One region of the Vibrio gangliei genome, then DNA from elsewhere that is predicted to be linked to it. Evidence: predicted binding sites of a transcription regulator. Region 1 holds the regulator's gene; each other region holds the start of a gene.
What was found. Region 1 encodes PurR, which represses purine synthesis genes. Its sites were predicted from a motif close to TNANGNAAACGTTTNCNTNA; they were not measured.
Positions count from the first base shown of each region.

Region 2: Vgang_RS15485 (phosphoribosylaminoimidazolesuccinocarboxamide synthase) is a predicted target of PurR. The motif match lies at 4,258-4,277, and genes of this name have one in related genera.
Region 3: folD (bifunctional methylenetetrahydrofolate dehydrogenase/methenyltetrahydrofolate cyclohydrolase FolD) is a predicted target of PurR. The motif match lies at 2,767-2,786, and genes of this name have one in related genera.

Region 1 is NZ_AP021869.1:1,463,263-1,471,596, reverse strand. It holds gene Vgang_RS06695 (ABC transporter permease) at 1-468, opposite strand, end outside; gene Vgang_RS06690 (ABC transporter substrate-binding protein) at 566-1,711, opposite strand; gene purR (HTH-type transcriptional repressor PurR) at 1,973-2,977, opposite strand; gene elyC (envelope biogenesis factor ElyC) at 3,200-3,997, opposite strand; gene cmoM (tRNA uridine 5-oxyacetic acid(34) methyltransferase CmoM) at 4,110-4,913, shown strand; gene mukF (chromosome partition protein MukF) at 4,933-6,300, shown strand; gene mukE (chromosome partition protein MukE) at 6,365-7,078, shown strand; gene mukB (chromosome partition protein MukB) at 7,105-8,334, shown strand, end outside.
Region 2 is NZ_AP021870.1:757,206-765,539, reverse strand. It holds gene Vgang_RS15510 (DUF4381 domain-containing protein) at 1-225, opposite strand, end outside; gene Vgang_RS15505 (DUF58 domain-containing protein) at 218-1,210, opposite strand; gene Vgang_RS15500 (AAA family ATPase) at 1,210-2,166, opposite strand; gene Vgang_RS15495 (chromosome partitioning protein ParA) at 2,457-2,660, shown strand; gene Vgang_RS15490 (DUF3820 family protein) at 2,758-2,973, shown strand; gene Vgang_RS15485 (phosphoribosylaminoimidazolesuccinocarboxamide synthase) at 3,060-4,163, opposite strand; gene Vgang_RS15480 (hypothetical protein) at 4,428-4,838, opposite strand; gene aqpZ (aquaporin Z) at 5,200-5,898, shown strand; gene Vgang_RS15470 (hypothetical protein) at 5,988-6,173, opposite strand; gene Vgang_RS15465 (DUF2786 domain-containing protein) at 6,346-7,032, opposite strand; gene ydiJ (D-2-hydroxyglutarate dehydrogenase YdiJ) at 7,361-8,334, shown strand, end outside.
Region 3 is NZ_AP021869.1:934,326-942,659, reverse strand. It holds gene Vgang_RS04315 (AEC family transporter) at 1-841, opposite strand, end outside; gene Vgang_RS04310 (glycoside hydrolase family 1 protein) at 1,049-2,458, shown strand; tRNA gene Vgang_RS04305 (tRNA-Arg) at 2,535-2,611, opposite strand; gene folD (bifunctional methylenetetrahydrofolate dehydrogenase/methenyltetrahydrofolate cyclohydrolase FolD) at 2,864-3,718, shown strand; gene Vgang_RS04295 (GFA family protein) at 3,785-4,195, opposite strand; gene Vgang_RS04290 (efflux RND transporter permease subunit) at 4,328-7,480, opposite strand; gene Vgang_RS04285 (efflux RND transporter periplasmic adaptor subunit) at 7,492-8,334, opposite strand, start outside.

The DNA.
Region 1 (8,334 bases):
GCTAAAAGCAGAAAAAACACTGTTTAATGCACGTGCGAACCAACCTGTATCTGAAAATAAGAATAAGAAACCCACAGCAAAAGCGACATGAGGCAAGGCTAATAAGGGCGATAATAACTTTTCCACTTTATGCCAAGCAGGACGATTCCAATAGGCTTGCAGTATTGAAAACGCCATGATGGTCGCTAAAAAAGTACTCGTAATTGCAGAGAACATACTCAGACAAATTGAATGCATTACCGCGGGCCAATCCGCCACTTTTTCGAACCCAGTCAGTGAGAACTCGAATAAGCCCAAGGGGGGAATAATGCCGAAGGCAGGGCTAAGCATACCGATTAAGCCGGGAATGATGGGAAAGATACACAGCAACACAACGAAAGCATAACCCAAGCGCAGCGAGACTTTACTGGATTGGCTTTTATTCAATATTCGTCGATTTAATAGAGTGCTATTGAGTCGGTTACTCATTTTAGTATGCCTGCTTTTAATAGGCCTAGCTTCACTATCCCTTTTTTTAATAGACATGGTCCTTTGAATTGCTCCTCGACGTAACGCCATCAATATTTTATTGGCTATAACGTTCAAGCCAAGCCTGTTCTAATGCGGTTTGCCAGCTAGGATGTGGCTCAGGCAAGGACGGGTAGAGTTTGGTCTTTTGTGCGCTGCCAGTTAAGTATTGCGGCTGCAAAACGGATGGATCCCCCCAAATATTGATGTCGCCTTTACGAGATTGCGCTTCAGGGCTGAGTAAGAAATTGATCACCACTAAAGCGCCTTGTTTGGAGTTAGCATTCCATGGAATAGCAAGAAAATGAATGTTCGATAAAGCCCCCTGTTTCCACGCGTAGCTTGCGGTGCTTGAAGCAAGTTTGCCACTGGCTTGCGCGGAGAAAACTTCATTGGGATTGAAGGTGATCGCCAAATCAAGTTGGTCATCATCCAAAAGTTGAATCATTTCCGCTTGGCTAGTTGGAAACTGTTGACCTTGTTGCCACAAGAAAGGCTGCAAAGCATCTAAATAGCGCCATAATGGTTGAGTGAGTTGAGCAAAAGCCTCTGTGGTAACGGGTTGCTGTAATGCAGGATCTTGCTGGCTAAGTTCAATCAATAATGACTTTAAAAAACTGGTGCCATGAAATTGTGGCGGCTTAGGGTAGCTAATACGGCCTGGGTGCGCTTTAGCATACTCGAGCAGATCTTGCGCTGATTGAGGAGGCGAGGCTAGCTTGTCACGGTCATAAATATAAACCAGTTGTCCTACACCCCAAGGCGCTTCGAGCCCGTTGGTTGGTTCGGAAAAATCATCAGTGACAGGTAAAGCCATATTTACTTTTTGCCAATTAGGTAATGTCGATACAAACGGGCCAAAAAGTAATTGGTTGTCTTTCATTGATTTGAAGTTTTCACCATTAATCCAAACCAAATCGACACTGCCTTGCTGATTTTTATTGGCTGTTTTTTCTGCCAGCAAGCGGGCGGTGGTTTCAGAAATATCGGAAACTTTAACATGGTGTAGAGTTACACCATATTGTCGTTTCACTTCTCTACTTACCCAACGTAGATAATCATTAATTTCTTGGCTACCACCCCAGGCATTAAAATACACATCTTGCCCACGAGCTTGTTTTTCAATGGTTTGCCAGTCGCTATCCTGAGAGGCCATAGCAAATAGAGGCAGTAATGAAAGTAAACCAAGGCTAATCCAGCGCATTGTATCTGTCCTTAATATCCATCGTATTTGAAGCTTTAGCTTTGTTGGCAGCTTTTATTCGCTCCGCTAACTTGGGTATGAAAATTTATGTAATTAAGCGTAGTGGAATATAAGACATAACATCACGCGAAAAAATTTCAGGTTATCGCTAAGTTAATCTGAACTCAGGATAAATTAATCAAAATCCAGCGAATAAAAATAAGGCGCATCTAAATGAATAGATACGCCTTGTAAATGTTTGCAGTGATAATACTAGAAATACTATTTAAGCGTTTTCACCGATGAACGTTCTACCATTTCAGGGAACATTTCGAAGGTTTGTTTAGCGTGATTTTTATCTTTAATGCGTTCTAATAAGATTTCAACCGCGTTCTTACCTAAACGACGCTTAGGTTGGTGAACCGTCGTCAACGGTGGTGAGAAATAAGGAGAAATATCAATGTTGTCGTAACCGATCACGGAAATATCTTCCGGTACACGCATGCCTTTTTCTTGCAGACGGCTCATTAAGCCTAGCGCCATGATGTCGTTAAAACAGAATACCGCAGTTGGTTTTTTATCCATTGCCAAGATTTTATCGGCAGCGATAACGGCAGTATCACACTCGAAGTTCCCTTCTAGTAACCACTCGTCTCGTAGTGTTAAGCCTTTTTCTTCTAACGCACGGCGACAACCTGCAATACGCTCTTGGCAAGCCACCTTTTCAAAATGCCCACTTAAACAAGCAATATCAGTGTGACCTCGTTCTAGTAGATAGCGTGTTGCGATGTAACCACCTTCTTCTGAGTTATCGATGATTTTATCGGCTTTGGATGTTTCTGGGCCCCAATCCATCACAACTTTAGGAATATCTGGGTGACCATCAAGCATTTCACGCAATTCTTCATCTAGGTCAGAACACATAACCAATAGGCCATCGACACGTTTGCCAGCCAACATGCGGATATAATCACGTTGTTTGTCAGAGCGGCCACCGGTGTTACACAAAATTAGGGTATAACCTTTGCGGTAACAGTAGCTTTCAACACCATCAACGACTTCGGCAAAGAATGGGTTAGTTGACTGTGTCACTAACATACCAATGGTGCTGGTGGTATTGCATTTCAAACTACGAGCCACGGCGCTTGGGGCATAATTGAGTTCTTTCACTGCGGCCATAACTTTCTCTTGAGTTGTCTCTGCAACAAAACGAGTTTTATTGATGACATGTGACACGGTCGTTGTGGAGACTCCAGCAATACGTGCAACATCTTTGATTGTAGCCATAGTGAATTTCCTTTATGCCGACCATACAGCCGGAACGATGATAGTTAATTGGATACTAAAAACATAAAAGTCGCCATTAATCAGCGACTTAATAATATAGATGCGTAGTTTTGATAAGATTTTAGTCTTAAATGCCATGCCTGACAATCAGATATGGCATTTTTATGAACAAACTTTGCAGGACGCAAACGATAACGTAAGTCTTATTGCGTGTAAATTGCTTTATTCTGCCGGCGCGCTATTTGCCGTGTTTTGAGTGTTAGAAAGTGTATCACGTAAAGATGACCACCAACGACCCAACAATTCATGCCAATAACGCTCACTTTGTTCTAAGTATTGAGCTTGAGGTGAATACTTGTCCCATGCTTGTTCAATGTTATCAAACGCAAGATAGTTGGTTGGGGCTGGGATGGGTTCCAAACCCGCTTTGCGAAACTCTTTCATGGCACGCTTCATGTGGCTCGCAGAAGTCACTAACACCATGCGTTTATTTCCCACGAAACCGGCGGCTTGATGGGCTTCATCCCAAGTGTCTTGTGCATTTTCTAATAAGATGATGTCCGATTTTGCCACACCAAGTGATACAGCAACATTAGCCATCATACGTGCGTTACTGACAGAACTACCCGCACCGTAACCAGATAAAATCAATTTTGCACCCGGGTACAGTCGTAATACACGAATGCCTTCGGCTAAGCGCATTAAACCATTGCGTGAAAGTTCAGAAGTCGGTGGTATGTCATCATCCACCGTGTGGCCACTGCCTAAGACCATGACGTAATCCAAGGTGCCATCAACCGGTAAAAAGGCTTTGTAAGCACGCTCAGTCGGTTTCAATAAAGAAGTAGAAAGAGGTTGGAATGAAAAGAGAAAGATCCCTGTTAAAGAGATAAAAGTGAGAATACAACCCAAGCCTCGTTTATAAGTAAACATGATCAAAAACAAGCCGAGAAAGCCAAGGATTAACATGGCTGGCAGCGGCATGAACAATGCGCCGATTATTTTTTTCAGTTCAAACATTTTAAATAGCCCAAAAATTCATCATTCAGCGGATAAAAGAGAGTATTTGCTTTATTCCTGTAATTGCTGTGACAGAATACACGCAAAATTCAGTTATCTTAAATGAAAAAATATGGCTAACGATCGAAATTTCGATGACATCGCACATAAATTTGCGAAAAATATTTACGGTTCGGATAAAGGAGATATCCGCCAAGTCATCGTATGGCAAGATATAGAAAACGCATTGCAACGCCTGCAACATGCTGACAAACCTTTATCCATCTTGGATGCGGGCGGCGGCTTGGCACAAGTATCTCAAAAACTCGCTCAGCTCGGTCATCAAATTTGCTTATGTGATGTGTCGAGTGAAATGCTGGCTCTCGCTCGGCAAGATGTAGAAAAAAATCTTTTATCTGCCAACTTTCGATTTGTTCATTCTCCTATTCAAAACTTGCATAAGCATGAATCAGAGCCTTTTGATTTCGTTTTATTTCATGCCGTTATGGAATGGCTTGAGCACCCTCAACAGGTCTTGAATGATGTGCTCGATAAAGTGAAACCGGGCGGAATAGTATCTGTGATGTTCTACAATCATCACGGACTGGTTTTGAAGAACGTAACTTGTGGTAATATCCCTCACATTTTGCAGGGAATGCCACATCGTAAACGGTTTAAATTGCAACCACAGAAAGGGTTGTTACCGGAAGATGTGTACCAATGGATCGAGTCTCAAGGTTTCGACATTGTCGGTAAATCAGGCATCCGTTGTTTTAATGATTACATTGGTAATCAACAATATATGGGGGACTACACCCCAGAAGATGTGTTGGCGTTAGAGCAGAAATTATGCCGCACAGAGCCTTATCTTTCTCTTGGCCGTTACATTCATGTATGGGCACAAAAGCCGCAAAGTGAACAAACGGGTGAGAGCTAATAGCAAAACAGGAATGATAATGAGTGAAATAACTCAATCTTCAGCTGGACTGCCTTTTAACCAGCAGCCAACTCAGGAACAGCCCATAGATGAGCTGGTCACCTGGGTAAAACAGCATGATTTTTCATTGAATCTTTCTTCCGAGCGTTTGGCGTTTCTGATTGCTATCGCCGTTCTCAGCAATGAAAAGTTTGATGAAGAATTAGGCGAAGGTGAATTGCATGACGCGTTCAAAATTGTCACGACCATGTTTGATGATACCGGCGAGGCGTCGGCGTTTCGCGCCAACAATGCCATTAATGAATTGGTATCGCAGCGTTTGATCAGCCGATTTGTCAGTGAGTTGAATCAAGGGGCAAGCATTTATCGTATTTCACCTTTAGGCATGGCAATCACAGATTACTATGTGCGTCATCGCGAATTTTCGAAATTAAAGCTATCGATTCAACTGTCGATGGTGGCTGATGAAATGTCAAAAGCGGTTGAAGCGGCAGAACAGGCTAACGATTTAGCGCAATGGCAAAAGCACGTTTATGGCGTATTGAAATATTCGGTCAGTGAAATCTTTGACCGCATTGATTTAAACCAGCGCGTGATGGACGATCAGCAAATCGAAATCAAACAACAAATTGCTGAGCTATTAAACCAAGATTGGCGTGACGCGATCAGCAGTTGTGAAAGCCTACTTACTGAAACGTCCAACACACTGAATGAATTGCAAGACACCTTACAAGCGGCGGGCGATGAACTGCAAACCCAATTGTTGGATATTCAACAAACTATTTATGGACAAGAAGGGCTGGACTTTATCGATGCCATTTTGTTCGCACTGCAAACCAAGCTTGACCGTATCGTCAGCTGGGGCCAGCAAGCTATTGATTTATGGATTGGTTACGACCGTCACGTACATAAGTTTATCCGTACTGCGATTGATATGGACCAAAACCGTGCCTTTAGTCAGCGTCTACGTCAATCGGTGACCGACTACTTTGATGCGCCTTGGTATCTCACTTATTCCGATGCCGAGCGTCTACGTGATATGCGTGATGAAGCCATGATGCTGCGCGACGATGAAGTGGTTGGCCAAGTGCCTGATGAAGTGGAATACGAAGAATTATCCGTTGTTGATGATGAATTGAGTGAACGTGTTGCCTCCATGCTTCAACAACATAAAGACACCGGCGCACCGATTGATTTAGGTGCGGTGTTACGAGATTACCTTGAGCAGCACTCTCACGCGCAACATTTTGATTTAGCCCGAATGGTAGTCGACCAAGCGGTAAGAATGGGGTATTCCGAATCGGATTACCGAGCTATTCAACCGGACTGGAAAGCGATTAACGAATTTGGAGCAAAGGTACAAGCGAATGTCATCGATCAATACTAATTACGATGCGCAAGATAGCGCACAATATTCAGACTCGACTACTCAGGCTGCCAATGAAGCGTACATGCCTGAACAGTTAATTAAAGCGTTAGCGAATCCACTGTTTCCAGCCTTGGATAGCCAATTACGCGCAGGTCGCCATATTTCAAGTGATGATATGGATAACTATGCATTTTTAACCGATTTCGACAGTGAGCTTGGTGCTTTCTACCAACGCTATAACGCTGAGTTGGTTCGCGCGCCAGAAGGTTTCTTCTATTTGCGTCCACGTTCGACGTCTTTCATTGGTCGCAGCGTACTGTCTGAACTCGATATGTTAGTGGGTAAAATTCTGTGTTTCTTGTACCTAAGCCCAGAGCGTTTGGCGCACGAAGGCATTTTTACTAACCAAGAGCTGTATGAAGAGCTATTGAACTTAGCTGATGAAAAGAAACTGATGCGTTTGGTGACGAACCGCGCCACGGGTTCAGACTTAGACAAAGAAAAATTGTTTGAGAAAGTGCGCACGTCATTGCGTCGTCTGCGTCGTATCGGCATGGTATTGACTGTCGGTGATGACGAGAAATTCCGTATCAGCGAAGCGGTGTTCCGTTTTGGCGCGGATGTGCGTGTTGGCGATGATATTCGCGAAGCGCAATTACGCTTGATCCGCGATGGTGAAGCGGTGCTGGATCCTAGCGTGTTAGATAAGAACAATCTTAATGAAACTCAAGATAAAGAAGACGCTTCTGATGAACAAACAGAAGAATCAGAAGAACAACAAGCAGGTGACTTATGAGTGAGCAAGTGATCGAGAAAAGCAAAATGATTGAACGAGGAAAGTATCAATCACTCACTATGATCAACTGGAACGGCTTCTTTGCGCGTACTTTTGACATCGATGGTTTGGTCACTACGCTTTCTGGCGGTAACGGTGCGGGTAAATCAACCACCATGGCGGCGTTTATTACCGCGTTAATTCCAGACCAGAGTTTGCTGCATTTCCGTAACACCACCGAAGCGGGTAGCTCTCAAGCGTCACGCGACAAAGGTTTGTTCGGTAAATTACAACCGGGTACCTGTTATTCGGTGCTGGATGTGGTGAACTCGCGTCATCAACGTTTGTTATTTACCGTTAAGCTGCAACAAGTGGCGGGTCGTGATAAGAAAGTCGACATCAAACCGTTGTTGATTCAAGGCTTGCCAAGTAAGGTTAAACCAACCGACGTGCTGATTGAAAGCCTAGAAAACGGCCAAGCGCGTGTGCGTTCTTACAATGAATTAAAAGAAAAAATTGCCGAATACGAAGGCGTACAACTGAAAGCATTCTCGTCTGTGTCTGATTACCACAGCATGATGTTTGAAATGGGCGTATTGCCGAAGAAACTGCGTAATACCGGCGATCGTTCTAAGTTCTATCGTTTAATTGAAGCCTCTTTATACGGTGGTATTTCAAGTGCCATTACTCGTTCATTGCGCGATTACTTATTGCCGCAAAACGGTGGCGTGAAAAAAGCTTTCCAGGATATGGAATCGGCGCTGCGTGAAAACCGCATGACGCTCGAAGCCATCAAAACCACACAAGCCGACCGTGATTTATTCAAACACCTCATTACGGAATCGACCAATTACGTTGCGGCTGACTATATGCGTCACGCCAATGACCGTCGTATCAAGTTAGATCAAGCTCTAGCGCTGCGCAGTGAAATGAATCAATCGATTTCAACGCTGCATTCGCAAATGAATTTAATCACCGAAGTTCAAGCCGAACTTGAGCAATTGGTGGACCAAGAATCTGGCCTTGAGCAAGATCACCAAGCAGCAGCGGATCACTTGCAATTGGTGCAAACGGCGATTCGTCAGCAAGAGAAAATTGAACGCTACCAAGAAGATTTGGAAGAGCTGAGCGAGCGTTTAGAAGAACAAATCATGGTGGTTGAAGAAGCGGCTGAACAAGTGGCGATGGCCGAAGAGCAGGCCGAAGTGTCTGAGCAAGAAGTCGACAGCCTCAAGTCTCAGTTAGCGGATTACCAACAAGCGTTAGACGTTCAGCAA
Region 2 (8,334 bases), on a different replicon from region 1:
GGCGTTTTGCACTAGTAAACGTAATGCGGTTTTCTTGGCAAGATGACGTTTTTTACGGCGCTTTATCAGCACGATAGCCACAATAAAGATCAATAACGCTAAAGCAAGGCAGGCCCACCATCCCCAAGCAAGTGGCCAGAATCCAGGTTCAGCAGGTAGATGCAAAGGCGCAAGCGGTAAGCTAGGTTGGGCTTGAGAGGCAGCGTTGAGCGCAGTGTTATTCATGATTTGCTCCTTGCTGCGTGCTAGAAGATGAAGCACCAAGTTGAGATAAGAGTGGTTCAGCACACGTTAATGATCGCATTGGAATAGCCATAGATTTACAAATTTTCTCTAATTGATTTAGATGTTCAGTGTACCTATTTTTCAATTGGTTACGTGTATTTTTTTGCCCAAAGTTGAGCCAGCGCGTGTGTTCGCCATTGGTGACGTATTCACTTCCACGAAATTCCGTATTGCCCATTTCGAGTGGATCGAAAATATGCACAAATTGCAATCGGTTATGTTGACGCAATTGATTGAGCAGCGGTTTGGCGTCTAGATCTAGCCGTTTGAAATCACTGATAAAAATAATGTCACTGCCTTTAGGACACATGCGATGTAGCGTTTGCAGCACCTGTTTAAATGGCAATGTTTTGAGTTGGGTGAATGTTTTGAATTGGCTCTTTGTTTGCTGAGCTTGCTGCCACTGTTCGAATGCTTGATTGTTTAACTGTACGAGCTGGTGGCTAATATGTAACGCGCCTTGTTGACGGGCCGTGGGTTTGACCTCGATTAATTGATCGCCCATGTCGATGAGCGCGCCAATGCGATCTTTTTGCTCGACAGTAAGCCAACTGAGTAAGCTCGCCAAATGCGCACATTGCACGGTTTTAAATAGCAATTGTGAGCCAAAACGCATGCTGGCGCTGAGATCAATATATAAGATCACTGGCTGCTCGCGCTCTTCGGTAAACAGTTTGGTGTGTGCTTTGCCTGTACGAGCCGTGACACGCCAGTCGATAGAGCGAATGTCATCTCCCGCTTGATACTGACGTACCTCGGCAAAGTTCATTCCTCGACCTTTTTGATTGCTGTTATGGCTACCGTTCAGCTGTGACCACAAACTTTTATTCGGTGGCTGCCAATGCACAGTATGGCTTTTGTAATACAGCAACTCTTTTAAATTGAGGCTCACCCCATTGGCAAAAGGCGGTAACTTTTGCTCCATCATGCACTGCCAACCTGCGCTAATAATTCGGCAATGACACGATTTGATGTAATGCCTTCGGCTTGTGCTGGGTAGCTTAATAGTAAGCGGTGGCGTAACACAGGGAAGGCCATCGCTTGTACGTCTTCTGGGCTAACAAAATCACGACCAGCAAGCCAAGCGTGCGCGCGAGCACAACGATCGAGCGCGATGGTTGCGCGTGGGCTGACACCCATTTGTAGCCATTCTGCTAATAATGGGTTGTATTGCTCTGGCTGACGAGTGGCCATGATCAAACGAATGATGTATTGCTCAACATTCTCTGCCATGTGAATAGATAACGCTGCTTGGCGAGCATCAAATATGGTTTGTTGAGAAAGCATTACCGGCTGGCTGGCGTGTTGACCTTGTGCTTCACCGCGGTTCAAGCGCAAGATTTCCAGCTCGCTGTCGGCATTTGGATAGTCCACTTCAAGGTGCAGTAAGAAGCGGTCTAATTGCGCTTCAGGTAGCGGATACGTTCCTTCTTGCTCAATCGGGTTTTGGGTTGCCATGACTAAAAATAATTCAGGCAATTTGTAAGATTCACGCCCAACGGTAATTTGTTTTTCTGCCATTGCTTCCAACATTGCCGCTTGCACTTTCGCGGGGGCGCGGTTGATTTCATCAGCAAGAATCAATGAATTGAAAATCGGGCCTGCTTGGAAGGTAAATTCACCGGTTTCAGGGCGGAAAATATCGGTACCGGTTAAATCGGCAGGCAGTAGATCGGGGGTAAATTGTACGCGATGGAAATCACCTTCAATGCAATCGGCTAACACTTTCACCGCACGTGTTTTAGCTAACCCCGGAGGCCCTTCAACGAGAATATGCCCATCAGCGAGTAAGGCGACGAGAAGTTGTTTCACTAATTCATTTTGGCCAATCACTTGAGAGTTTAAATATTGCTGGAGTTGGGCAAAAGCGTCCGAATGCATGGTCAAAATATCTCCTGAAATGTCGGATAAAATCTTTTATGTGAATGAAATATATCGAATATTTGTAAATTGGTAAATGTGACAATTTGTAACATGTAGCTTATGACCCACGAATAGCTGAAAAGTTCTCTTTATCGCTCAGTCAAAGGTTAATTTGTTTTACAAGCGCTTGTTTTTCATACAAGGCGAGCTTGGCTTGGGCTAAATCTACCGTGCTTTGGTGGCGCAGCAAGGGTAAAGCCGTTAGAATTAGCGCAATTGATTTTAAAATTGTAACTTGGAAAATACTCATGAGTAATGATATCGAAAAAGAACTGGAAGCCATGTCAGCTGAAATGACCGAAGCGCCAGAAACGCCATTACCAAGCATCGAAGAGCAAAAAGCGATTGTTGCGAAGTTAAAGCAACTGGAAGCGGAAGGTAAATTAACTCCAGAAGTGTTAGAAGAGCATTTCGGCAAGTTCAACGATGATGAAGCGCGCCCAGTTCACTAATCGTTAACTCTTAGACAAAAATATATACCCAAGTAATAAACATCACCTGCCATTGCTGCAGGCGTTTTTTTGATAGCGTTACTAAAAGGCATGCCCCATGCTAGAAAAAGAAAACTTGATAAAACTGGCTCGCACGCCGATGCCGTTTGGTAAATACGCAGGCCGCATGTTGATAGACTTACCCGAAGAGTATTTGCTGTGGTTTCAAAATAAGGCGGAATTTCCTAAAGGCGAGTTAGGGGATTTATTAAAACTTTGTTTGGCACTGAAAATTGAAGGGTTAGATAGCTTAGTTAAGCCCCTCAAGCGCTAGTTTTAGGGGCGCACTAAACAAAAAGAGTGAAGCTTTGTACGAGTTTCACTCTTCTTTATATGGGTAGATCCAATAACTAACCTGAACTAAACAATCAGATCGTAGTCTTTACGCAAGATATCGATGATTTCTTGTTTTGGATTTGCGCTTAGTTCAATTTTCTTCCCTGTAATTTTCTCTGCAATACCAAGGTAAGTGCGAGAAATATCCATGATGGCTTCTTGTGGTAGCGCATTGTTTTCAGCCAAAGCAAAACGCTCATCCATACGATTTTTGTTTAAAAGAATATCAGGATCGGGGAAGTAGTTGAGTAAGAATTGGCGGAAACCTTCTTTGGAGTTTTCGACAATGTTACCGTTTTGGTATTCGGTTTTATCCCAAATACGTGAAGAGTCAGGTGTACCGACTTCATCCATGTAGATCAGTTTTTCATTACCAGCGGAATCGTGTACATAACCAAACTCGAATTTGGTATCAACAAAGATTTGATCCACTTTATCCAGCGCATCACTGATCACTTTGAAGCCTTCTTTAAGCAGCTTTTCATAATGAGCAATGTCTTCCGCTTTAGAGAAGTTAAACGCGGTAAAATTGGCTTCAATGTCTTGGCGAGATACGTTGACATCATCCGCTTCAGGCACGTTAGGAATGCCTTTTAAGATGCCTTTAGTGGATGGCGTCATCAGTAGTTCTGGTAACGCTTTATCTTTTTCTAGACCTTCAGGAAGTGAAATTCCGCAAAATTCACGTTCGCCTTTTTCGTAAGCGCGCCACATTGAGCCTGTGATGTATTGGCGGCAAATCGCTTCGATCATGACGGGTTTGGCTTTTTGTACGATCCAAACAAATGGATGAGGAATATCGAGAATATGGCTGTCGGCTAAATGGTTATCTTTGAACAGTTGGAACCAGTGGTTAGAAATGGCATTTAATGCTGCGCCTTTGCCTGGAACGCCTTGCAGGCCACCTTCACCGTGCCAAATACAGTCAAACGCAGAAATGCGGTCACTGATCACCATAATGGCAAGTGGAGCGTCTTCTGCAACATCGTAACCCTTTTCTTTAATTAGGCGGCGGCTATCTGCCTCGGTTAACCAATAAACAGAACGTACTTTACCACTGTGTACAGGTTTGTCAGTACGGATGGGAAGATCGTCATTCACGGCAAGAACTTGATTAGCAATGCTCATTTCCATTTTCCTACTAGGCTATATAAATGCGGTATGAACGCCTTTCATACCAGAAAGCGGCATGATACCGAACAAAAGCGTTGCTATCCAGAGAAAAAGCAAACGTTTGCTATGAATTTTATTTTGCAAAAACGTCGCAGGTATTGGGGAGTATTAAAGGTGATTGGCTTTGGTGTTTTGGTGAATGTAAAAGGTGACGACAGAGCCAGAGATCGTCCGTAATCGTCTTTGGCTCATGCTTCATCATCAGTCATTAAATTTGGCTCAGTGTAGGTGACGACGCGTTAACGTTTGTTGAATAGATGCACTCATAAAAAATAATTCGCAGTTATTTTGTTGCGCTAACGCGATCAGTTCTTGTTTGTCTTGGTGAGAAAAATGATCACTGGCTACGATTGCACTGGCGTTTTTGGCATTTAACGCTTTAATTATGATGTCTTTTTCAGACATTGAGTTTGAGGCTTTGATTTTTACTACTTTACGAGCATCAATACCAAAAGCATCCAGTTCTGGTGTTGTTGGTAGAGTAGCGCCAGCAGTAAATAGTAGCCAGTTTGGGCGTTTAGAAAGTATTGATAGTCGTGAAAACAGTGGGCTGGTTACTGAGAACATATCGTCATTACAAGCCTGAGAAGCAAAAGACTGATGAGGTAAAACGTTAGCGTGAGTAAACATAAATAACTGTCCATATATACATACTGTGTATGTATACAGTAGTTTTTAATCGGTGAAAGATCAAGCGATTTATTGATCGATTTATTATTAAGTGTGATTTAAATCACTTTTTTATTTGTGGTTTTTCAAATCTGATGTAATATTTAAAGGTTCGTAACTCATTAATAATTAGAGACTTAATGAGGTGAGCAAATAGGAAGATTTAAGGTGTAAAAGAGGAAGATTTTTCTTTTATGCTGGATCTTGTTGGCATGAAAACTTGTATATCAACCTACAATTAAGGCGGTTGGTAAATGAATGTCAGCGTTGCTATCTCAAAGATCAGGTGATCTTTGAGCCATATATTCATAGGAATAAAAAAATGAATAAATATTTAGCGGAATGTTTCGGTACGTTTTGGCTAGTACTTGGTGGTTGTGGTAGTGCGGTATTAGCTGCTGCGTTTCCTGACCTTGGCATCGGTTTTGTTGGTGTATCTTTGGCCTTTGGTCTTACTGTGTTAACCATGGCATTTGCTATTGGTCACATCTCTGGTTGTCACTTGAACCCTGCGGTATCTATCGGTTTATGGGCTGGTGGTCGTTTCCCTGCAAATCAACTTTTACCTTACATTATTGCTCAAGTAATCGGCGGTATCATTGCTGGTGGTGTACTGTATGTGATTGCCTCTGGCCAAGCAGGTTTTGATGTGGCAGCAGGTTTCGCTTCTAACGGTTACGGTGAACATTCTCCAGGTGGTTACTCAATGACTTCTGCATTAGTGACTGAAGTTGTTATGACAATGATGTTCTTGATCGTGATTTTAGGTGCGACAGACAAACGTGCTCCGGCAGGCTTTGCACCAATCGCGATTGGCCTATGTTTGACTCTTATCCACTTGATCTCTATCCCAGTGACTAACACTTCTGTTAACCCTGCTCGTAGTACTGCTGTTGCCGTTTACGTTGGCGATTGGGCGACAGCGCAGTTGTGGCTATTCTGGGTTGCGCCAATCATTGGTGCAATTCTAGGTGCGATTGCATACCGTTTTATCGGTTGTGAAAAAGCAGAAAACGCATAATTAGTACGATTGCGATAACTGTGAAATAGAATGAATAAAGGCGCTCATTGAAGCGCCTTTATTATTGAATTTTTTTGAGGATGAGGAAGTTACTTTAACTTGGCTTGCTTATCTCTTAACGCTTGTTCAGCGATATTAAATTGACGAACGTCCATACGTGCAAAATCGTGGCACTCAGGACAGGCACGGTGGCTAACACCGTCGAGATACTCAAACTTAACTAATTGACCTACGAATTGTTTACACCAATCGCAAGTACCATGTGAACTTTCCATTATTGTTTCCCTGTTTCTGCTCATAAAATTGAACGCAAGCAGTGTAGCGAACAATATTGAGACTTTCGAATGCTATTACGTATAAGAATGTGGTTATGCTCACATTCTTCAATAATAAAATTAAGGGAAACGTTTGCCTGAATCAGGGGTTGAGTCAGGCAAAAATGCGGCGTTATTTGTTTAAGCGTTTACGTTCTGACTCACCATCGATTGGGCGATTCACTGAAACACGGCGACCTTTTTTTAAACCCACTTCATAGTCTGCAGTGAAGTTTTTCATCGCTTCACGCAATTGTTGTTTAAAGGTTTCACGATCGACGTTTTCAAATTCTTTATCGATGTAGTTATTGATCTTTTGAGCAGAATCATCATCCGGAGCGATCAGCGGCAGTTTTTCCAAAGCACCTTCGATCCAGCCTGATAAGAAAGAATTCACACGACGAGTGACTTCCGCGCTTGATGTACCTGAGCCTGAAAAACTATTACGGAATTGTCCGGTTTGTTCATTCATTTCACGATAAATGATATCGAAAGCAAATGCGGCAAAAATGGCACGATCTGCCTCACCGATAAATTCAACACGCTTTAAGCCTTTGTGGTTAAGAAGCACGGCTTCGACACCAAAGCGGGTGTTAATACCACGAATAACACGAAGTAGGTTAGAGCTAATATTGGCAGGTAATAAGTGGCTTGATTGGGTTTTACCCAGCTTGATGAAGTCAATATCGTCCTTATCTAAGCCATACTTAAGCATTAAGCGGTGCGCCATTTTAATGGCCTGGGCTGCTTCGTTGACGTTAGCGGAACTGCCTAGCTCAAGGCATTTGGCAATTTTTTTAAGGGCTTTTTGTTTATCCATTAATATTCTGACAATCTGCTGAGTAAAATAATGAGCCGCATATTCTACCGTTTTTAATGGGAGTAAGAAAGGACAACTGTTGTGTGGTGATCATATATCGACTCAGTCACTTGAGGATAAAATTGCCGCACTTTCTACTCCTCAGCCAAGCAGAAATAAGGTAAAGTGACTTAATTCAAAAAATTACAATGATTAACCGAGACCCAAGTCTCTGCTTTAAGCCTCTTGACTTAAGCTCCTTGGGTCAAGCTGAGGGATCAGCGCACTAGGAACATGGAAGCGAATGTCTGTTAATAATCAAACATCAAAAAATTCATCTGATTCATCTATCTTGCCAGCATTAAGCCAACGTTATGATGTTGAGCCATTGGTGAGCGCCTATCTCAATGAGCTGGAAGCCGCAGGATTTCGAGGCGATATCGAACAAACCTATGCGAGCCGTTTGGCTGTTGCGACCGATAACAGTGTGTATCAGCAATTGCCGCAAGCCGTGGTGTTGCCAAAAGATAACCAAGATGTGCAGTTGATTGCCCGAATTGGCGCGCAAGAAAAATACGCCACCATTACTTTTTCTCCTCGTGGCGGCGGTACTGGAACCAACGGCCAGTCATTAACCAAAGGCATTGTGGTGGATATGTCTCGCTACATGAATAAGGTGCTTGAAGTTAACTCAGAAGAAGGTTGGGTTCGAGTGCAGTCTGGTGTGGTAAAAGACCAACTTAATGATGCGGTTCGATCATACGGTTATTTTTTCTCGCCGGATCTTTCAACCAGTAACCGTGCCACTGTTGGCGGTATGATCAATACCGATGCTTCGGGACAGGGTTCTTTGAAATACGGCAAAACGTCTGATCATATGTTGTCGTTGCAAGCGGTATTTGCTGACGGTTCCATGTTTGAAACCGATGGTTCACAAGGTGAGCCTGAATTAGGCACTTTTGCGGCAAAGGCTTACAGCATGACCGAGCAAGTGTGCCGTGAAAATCGTGACGCTATTGAAGCTAAATTTCCACCGCTTAACCGCTTTCTTACTGGCTATGACTTAAAAAATGCGCTGTCTTTTGAGCAACAGGAGCAGGGTGAATTTAACCTTGGACGAGTGCTTTGTGGTGCAGAAGGGTCTCTCGCTTTTATTACCGAAGCCAAATTAAACTTAACGCCAATTCCTAAAGCGCGTTCGCTGGTCAATATCAAATACAATTCATTTGATTCGGCGTTACGTAATGCGCCGTTGATGGTTCAAGCGCAAGCTTTGTCGGTGGAAACGGTGGATTCGAAAGTATTGAATCTCGCCAAGCAAGA
Region 3 (8,334 bases), 530 kb from region 1:
CGGTTGGTAAAGTTAAAAAAGTCAACCCTGCTACATCATTTGCTGGCCCTTGATAACGAGTCACAAAAATATAATTCAAGACCGCGACAGGCATACAACTTGCTATGAGTAAATTAGCCGTATAAAGCGGTGATAAATTCAGTAATAACGCAATTCCCCACGCAACACCTAACCCGATGACTGGTCGGTACCAAGCAAGCAAAAACAACTTAAGCCAATTAGCTTCTTTAACCTTCATGTGTGCAAGGGAGCGTCCCAACATCAACAACATGATTGGTACTGCAATGTTACCCAACATATCAAATATCTGGATAAAAAATTTGGGGACTGGAAGGTCTGCGGCTAAAATAACCGCCCCCATAATCAACGAGATCACCGGAGGGTTAGCCAAGAGCTTTCTAACGTTAAACGAGCCTGACATCATGCCAATCCCTAACGTAAAATGGCTAATTTCAATAACAGAGGAAATGATCACCGCACCTGCTAGTCCCTTTTCCCCAAGCAATGCATAAGCAATAGGAATTCCTAAATTGCCCGTATTAGGGTTAACTAGAACAGGAAGATAATAACGCACAGGCAAACGAAGAGATTTTAAAAATATAAAAGTGAGTAATACCATGCAGGTTAAAGCCAAAACAGCTGCGATAACCAATTTCCCCATACTCAAAAATTCAATATGTGAACCCAGCATCGAATGCAGTAATAAGCATGGCATACCAACATTTAGTATCAGTTGAGGCAGATTGGGATCATCAAGGTAAGTTGTTTTTTTACTGAGAAATGCGCCAAGCAAAGCAATTATCATCACAGGCAGAATGGCCTCCATAAAACTTGAAATCATTTTATCCCTTATTCAATTTGTCCAAACTCCAATTTTGCATTAAGACATTACTCACCAGTTATATCAATATAGAATTAATCTCTCACGTCATTATTCACCACAGGGATTAATACAGCTAATTCATACGCATTGAGAATTGCTTTGTTTCTCCCTACTTCAAACAATTATAGTGATTTTAAATATGTTACTAATCACAAGGAGTCTCTGATGTCATTTCGTTTTCCAGACACATTTCTATGGGGCGGCGCGACAGCTGCAAACCAAATTGAAGGTGCGCATACTACCGATGGGAAAGGTCTATCCACTTCCGATGTTCAACCATATGGATCATTTGGTGAGTTGCGTTCACGTCAAACTGGTGATTTCAACATTAAAGACATCGCTATTGATTTCTACCACCGCTACCCGCAAGACATCCAACTTTTTTCAGAATTAGGTTTTAGCTGTTTTCGCTTATCAATTGCTTGGAGCCGTATTTTCCCCAAAGGCGATGAGCTAGAACCCAATGAGTTGGGACTGGCGTATTACGACAAAATCTTTGATGAACTGGAAAAACACAACATCACACCTGTCGTGACGCTATCGCACTATGAAATGCCACTGCACCTGGCTGAGCATTATCACGGCTGGACAAACCGAACACTGATTGGTTTTTTCGAGCGCTACGCTAAAACGGTGTTCGAACGTTATGGTAATCGAGTCAAATATTGGCTGACTTTTAATGAAGTGAATGTCACTTTGCATGAATCGTTCACAGGTGCTGGCATTCCTCGTGGCAGTGATCAGCAAACGCTGTATCAAGGTATTCATCACCAGTTAGTTGCCAGTGCAAAAGCCGTCAAACTTTGCCATGAAATGCTACCAGAAGCCAAGATCGGCAACATGATGCTTGGCGCAGTACAATACGCATTAACCAGTCATCCTGATGACGTATTTGAAGCCATGCAGCAAAATCGTGACTGGTTATTCTTTGGTGATGTACAAAGCCGTGGTTACTACCCAAGCTACATGACTCGTAAATTTAAAGAACTAGGCATTTCCCTCAACATTACAGAACAAGACAAACAAGATTTAAAAGAAACCATCGACTTTATCTCATTTAGCTACTACATGACCGGCTGTGTGAGCGTACAAAAAAATACCATGTCACAAGAAGACGATGTGGCATTCAAAATGGGCACTAATCCTTATTTAGAATCGACAGGCTGGGGCTGGCAAATTGATCCAAAAGGACTCCGTATTGTGTGCAATCTGCTCTATGACCGCTACCAAAAGCCATTGTTTATCGTTGAAAACGGGCTAGGTGCAGTCGATAAAATCAATGAAAATGGGCAAATTGAGGATGACTACCGTATTCAATACATGAACGATCACCTCTATCAAGTCGGTGAAGCGCTACAAGACGGTGTAAAAATCTTAGGTTACACCTGTTGGGGGCCTATTGATCTCGTGAGTGCCTCAACCGCTCAGATGTCTAAACGCTACGGTGTGATTTACGTAGATAGAGATGACCAAGGTAACGGGACACTCCAGCGTATTAAAAAGAAAAGTTTTGACTGGTATAAAAATGTCATCGCATCTAAAGGGGAAAACCTCACCCCACCAGCAGACAAATAACGAATAATTTGCATTCAGTCATTTCAAAAGCAAAAACCCCAGACAACTCAAAATGGTTATCTGGGGTTTCTTTATATGGCACGCCCTACAGGATTCGAACCTGTGACCACCTGCTTAGAAGGCAGGTGCTCTATCCAGCTGAGCTAAGGGCGCTTTGAGTGGGGAATTATACGAGATGAAAAAGTCAGGTCAATCGCTTTCTATGTGATTAGGGCTTGAGTGTTGAAAAAAAAGGCATTATTGGGGCGGAACGCTTAAAGCAATGATACCCGGTGTAATTAGCGACCCATCAAATCTGTAAAACGGCAAAAAGCAAACGTTTGCCTTATGGATATTACTTTATTTTTTTGCGACAATACGCCGCAAATCTAGCACAGCTAGTCAAATAAGGATTGAAGGAAAACCATGACTGCTCAAATTATTGATGGAAAGTTGATTTCACAAACTGTTCGTTCTGAAGTTAAAGCTCGTGTTCAAGCGCGTGTCGAGGCGGGTTTACGCGCCCCAGGGCTAGCGGTTGTTTTGGTTGGTAGTGATCCAGCGTCACAAGTGTATGTCGGCAGTAAACGTCGTGCTTGTGAAGAAGTCGGCTTTGTTTCTAAGTCTTTTGATTTACCTGCAACTACATCAGAAGAAGAACTGTTGGCTGTAGTAGAAGAATTAAATAACGATCCTGAAATCGATGGTATTTTAGTTCAGCTTCCTCTTCCTGCTGGTATAGATAGCACAAAAGTATTAGAAAGCATTCACCCAGAAAAAGACGTTGATGGTTTCCATCCTTATAACGTTGGTCGCTTATGCCAACGTATGCCCAAATTACGTTCTTGTACACCAAAAGGTATCATGACGCTGCTAGAGCGCTACAATATTGATACTCATGGTAAACATGCTGTGATCGTTGGCGCATCGAACATCGTTGGCCGCCCAATGACGTTAGAGCTATTACTTGCAGGCTGCACCACCACCACTTGTCACCGTTTCACTAAAGATTTAGAAGGCCATATTCGCCAAGCGGATCTATTAGTGGTTGCTGTCGGTAAACCCAACTTCATTCCGGGTGCTTGGATCAAGAAAGGCGCAGTGGTGATCGATGTGGGTATTAACCGTATGGATGATGGAAAACTGATCGGTGATGTGGAATACGATGTCGCGAAAGACAACGCGAGCCATATTACACCTGTACCAGGTGGTGTCGGCCCAATGACAGTGGCAAGCCTCATTGAAAACACCATGTATGCGTGTGAAAACTTTTCGAAATAATCCACTTTTCAAAACAAAGTGAAATAGCATGGATAAACGCCCCTCGTCAAAAACAGGGGCGTTTTTTTAACGAATAATCCCTTCCGGTACGCCTTCATAGCTTGGAATATTAGGGTTTAATTCACACCAACTGGCTTTTGAATCGATATGGAAATTGGCAACCGGTTTGGCGTTAACCGGGGTATCAACCGTCGATAGCGTCACGCTGAAATAGAGGCTTTTATCTGGAGCATAATTAAACAAACGCGTGCCGCAAGTTGAGCAAAATGCTCGAAAGCCTCCAGTGCCGGTTTGATGCTCTTTCAATTGATGCTGCTCATCCTTAATGGTGAGTGTGCTAGCATCAGCCAATGCAACGGTGACATAATCGGCACCATGAGCTTTACGACAGTATTGGCAATGACAATTAAATACCTTTCCTTCGACCAATTCCACATCATAGTGAATGGCGCCGCATAAGCAACTTCCTTTAATCATAAGTATTTATCTCCAGATTTATTTTTCTGCCCAGAATTGTAGCACTGACTGTGGCGGTTAACTTGTCACGGATAAATAAAAAGGCAGCGAGCTCTCACCCACTGCCTTGATTATCTTTATTACATAGCCAGATTATGAGTCTTTCGATTCTATTGCAGGCTGATCTTGTTGCGTGTGGTTTTCCGCTTGCTTTCTTTTACCACCAAAGAGTTTCATCACACCGACATAGAACATAGGCACGAAGAAGATAGCTAAGAAGGTTGCGGTTAACATACCACCGATCACCGAGGTACCAATGGCATGACGTGAGTTTGCGCCCGCCCCCGTACTGGTTGCCAATGGTAATACGCCCAAGATGAATGCAAATGAAGTCATCAAGATTGGACGCAAACGCATACGACACGCTTCTAATGTGGCTTCCATCAAGCCCATGCCTTTCTCGTATAGATCTTTGGCGAACTCAACGATCAAGATGGCGTTTTTCGCTGACAAACCAATGGTTGTCAATAAACCAACTTGTAAGTAAACGTCGTTTTCTAAGCCACGCATCATGGTCGCGCCCAAGGCACCGAGTACGCCCAGAGGCACAACAAGGATAACCGCCATCGGGATTGTCCAACTTTCATACAAGGCTGCTAAGCTCAAGAATACGATCAGCATTGAAAGCGCATATAGCATTGGTGCTTGATCGCCTGATTCACGCTCTTGGTAAGACATGCCTGTCCAGCTCACGCCAACACCATCAGGTAAGGTTTTCGCAATGTCTTCGATCGCTTTCATGGCATCACCGGTACTGTAACCTGGCGCGGCTTCACCTAAGATCTCAACCGCTGAGTTACCGTTATAACGCTGTAAGTTAGGTGACCCCATACCCCAACGTGTGTGGCTGAAGGCATTAAATGGCACCATTTTGTCTTGGTCATTACGCACGTACCAATGGTTTAAATCATCAGGTGTCATGCGATAAGGCGCATCGGCTTGAATGTACACGCGCTTGATTCGGCCTTGATCGATGAAGTCATTCACATAAGAAGAACCCCAAGCCATCGATAGCGTTTGGTTGATATCGCTAATGCTGACACCCAATGCTTTGGCTTTTTCATAGTCCAGATCAATGTAGAACTGCGCTTGGTCATCAAGACCATTTGGACGTACTTTTTGCAGTGCCGGATTTTGGTTAGCCGCTTGCAATAGCATGTCGCGAGCTTGCATGAGTTTGTCGTGACCAATACCCGTTCTGTCTTCGAAGTACATATCGAAACCCGAAGCCTGACCCAGTTCACGAATGGCAGGCGGGTTAATCGCAAAAACGACACCCTCTTTATTTTGACTTAGATGCTGCATTGCGCGACCGATAATGGAATTCACATCCTGCCCCGGCTTGGTACGCTCTGACCAATCTTTTAACTCAAGGAAAGCCATACCCGCATTTTGGCTTTGACCGACAAAACTGAAACCCGATACTTGGAAGAATGACTTCACGGTATCTTTTTCGTTTTCAGTAAAGTATTCACGTACATCCGCCATTACTTTTTCAGTACGCTCTAATGTTGCGCCGGTGGGTAGCTGCACCATGACCATAAAGTTACCTTGGTCTTCATCTGGCAAGAAACTAGACGGGATTGAGGTGAACATCCAACCAATGAGTGGCAACATCACAACATAAATAATGAACACACGTTTTGGACGGCTAAGGATCTTACGCACGCCATTGGTGTATTTTTCACTTGAGCGATTGAAGTGACGGTTAAACCAACCAAAGAAGCCCGTCGTTTTCTCACCATGATGTGGTTTCAGCATAGTGGCACAAAGTGCTGGCGTGAAGATCATCGCAACGATAACCGATAACACCATTGAGGATACGATGGTCAAAGAGAACTGACGATATATCGCACCGGTTGAACCACTCATAAAGGCCATTGGGACGAATACCGCTGAAAGCACCATTGCAACACCGATCAATGCGCCAGTAATTTCACTCATGGCTTTACGTGTCGCTTCCAGTGGTGGCAAATTTTCTTCCGCCATTACACGCTCGACGTTCTCCACCACAACGATGGCATCATCCACCAGCAAGCCGATGGCCAGAACCATACCAAACATGGTTAAGGTGTTAACGCTAAAGCCCATCGCGGCCATCACCCCGAAGGTACCCAGAAGTACCACAGGCACGGCGATAGTTGGAATCAAAGTTGCACGCCAGTTTTGTAGGAACAGCAGCATCACTAGGAAAACTAAAACCACGGCTTCAATTAAAGTATGAACCACTTCTTCAATCGAGATTTTAACAAATGGTACGGTGTCCATCGCTTTAACGACTTTCAGCCCTTCAGGCATGGACTTTTCGAGTTCAGCCAGTTTCTCATCAACTAACTTTTGGGTCGCAATAGCGTTCGCACCTGTGGCTAACTTAATCGCAATCCCTGATGCACCTTGACCGTTATATTGTGCGAGAACACTGAGGTCTTCACCATTTAGCTCAACACGTGCGACATCTTTTACTCGAACTTGTGAGCCATCTGAACGCACTTTCAGCAAAATATTTTTAAATTGTTCAACACTTTGCAAACGGTTTTGCGCAGTAATGGTGGCGTTAATTTGCTGCCCTGGCACCGCTGGCGCACCACCAATTTGGCCGACTGTTACTTCAGTGTTTTGAGATTCAATCGCTTGATAAACATCAATTGGCGTTAATTGGTAACTGGTTAACTTCGCTGGATCAAGCCATAAACGCATCGCATATTGCGAACCAAACACCTGCACGTCACCCACACCATTCAATCGACTCAGAGGATCTGCGATATGCGAACTTACGTAGTCTTGAATATCACTTTGCGTCATGCTGCCATCGGTTGAAATAAATGCGTTGACAGACATAAACGAAGCGGACGATTTGCGAACACTGAGACCTTGCTTTTGTACATCGCTCGGTAACTGGCTCATGGCTTGTTGCAACTGGTTTTGTACCTGTACTTGCGCAATATCTGGATCTGTGCCCAATGCAAAAGTCAGTGTCACTGAAACCGAGCCTGACGAGCTACTTGAAGAGGACATGTACAAAAGGTTATCCAGACCTGTCATGTTTTGCTCAATCACCTGAGTCACAGAGTCTTCAGCCGTTTTCGCCGAAGCACCTGGATAAACAGCACTGATTTGGACCGCTGGGGGCGCGATAGTTGGGTATTGCTGTATTGGCAAACTCATTACTGACAGTACACCTGCCAGCATGATCAAAATTGCGATAACCCAAGAAAATATTGGGCGATCAATAAAAAATCTTACCATGGGTCTGCTTCCTATTTCTGTGCGGTTTGAGTCGCGCTTGCATCATCAGATACAACTTGCACAGGCATACCCGGGCGGATTTTCATCAGGTTCGTGGTAATCACTTGATCGCCATCTTTCAAACCGGATTCAATAACCCACTCATTACCATTAACGGTTGGGCCTGTTTTTACTTCTCGCGTTGCCACTTTACCGTCTTCAACCACAAGGACGGTCGCTTTACCACCTTGACCAAAGCTCACTAAACCTTGCGATAATGTGTACATTGGTTTCTGGTCTGCAATTACGATTTCAGCGCGGACAAACATACCCGGCAGTAAAATGGAATCAGGGTTTGGTACTTTGGCACGTAGCGTTACACTGCCGGTTGAAGTATCGACTTTGGCACCCGAGAAAGTGAGCATCCCCATTTGGTCATATTCAGTGCCATCTTCTAATTTAACGGCCACTTTCGGATTCATATTCGAGCCTAGGCTTTTCTTGATTTTCGCCATCGACAAAGAAGATTGTGTCATGTCGATATAAATGGGATCTAACGGTTGAATGGTCGTCAACGCCACGTCTTGGTTTGCCGTCACCAGTGCCCCTTCCGTCACATTTGAGATATCGATACGGCCAGAAATTGGCGCAGTGACTTTAGTGTAAGAAAGTGAAATTTTAGCGTTATCGAGTGCGGCTTGCGCAACGGCAGATTGGGCTTTTGCTTGCTGCCAGTTACCGTCAGCGGTGTCATATTCATCTTGACTGATCAACTTACGCTGCACGAGATCTTTATAGCGTAATGCTGTTTTTTTCAGTACCGATTCATCGGCCTTGGCTTTCGCTAAAGCAGCTTGAGCACTTTTCACATCCGC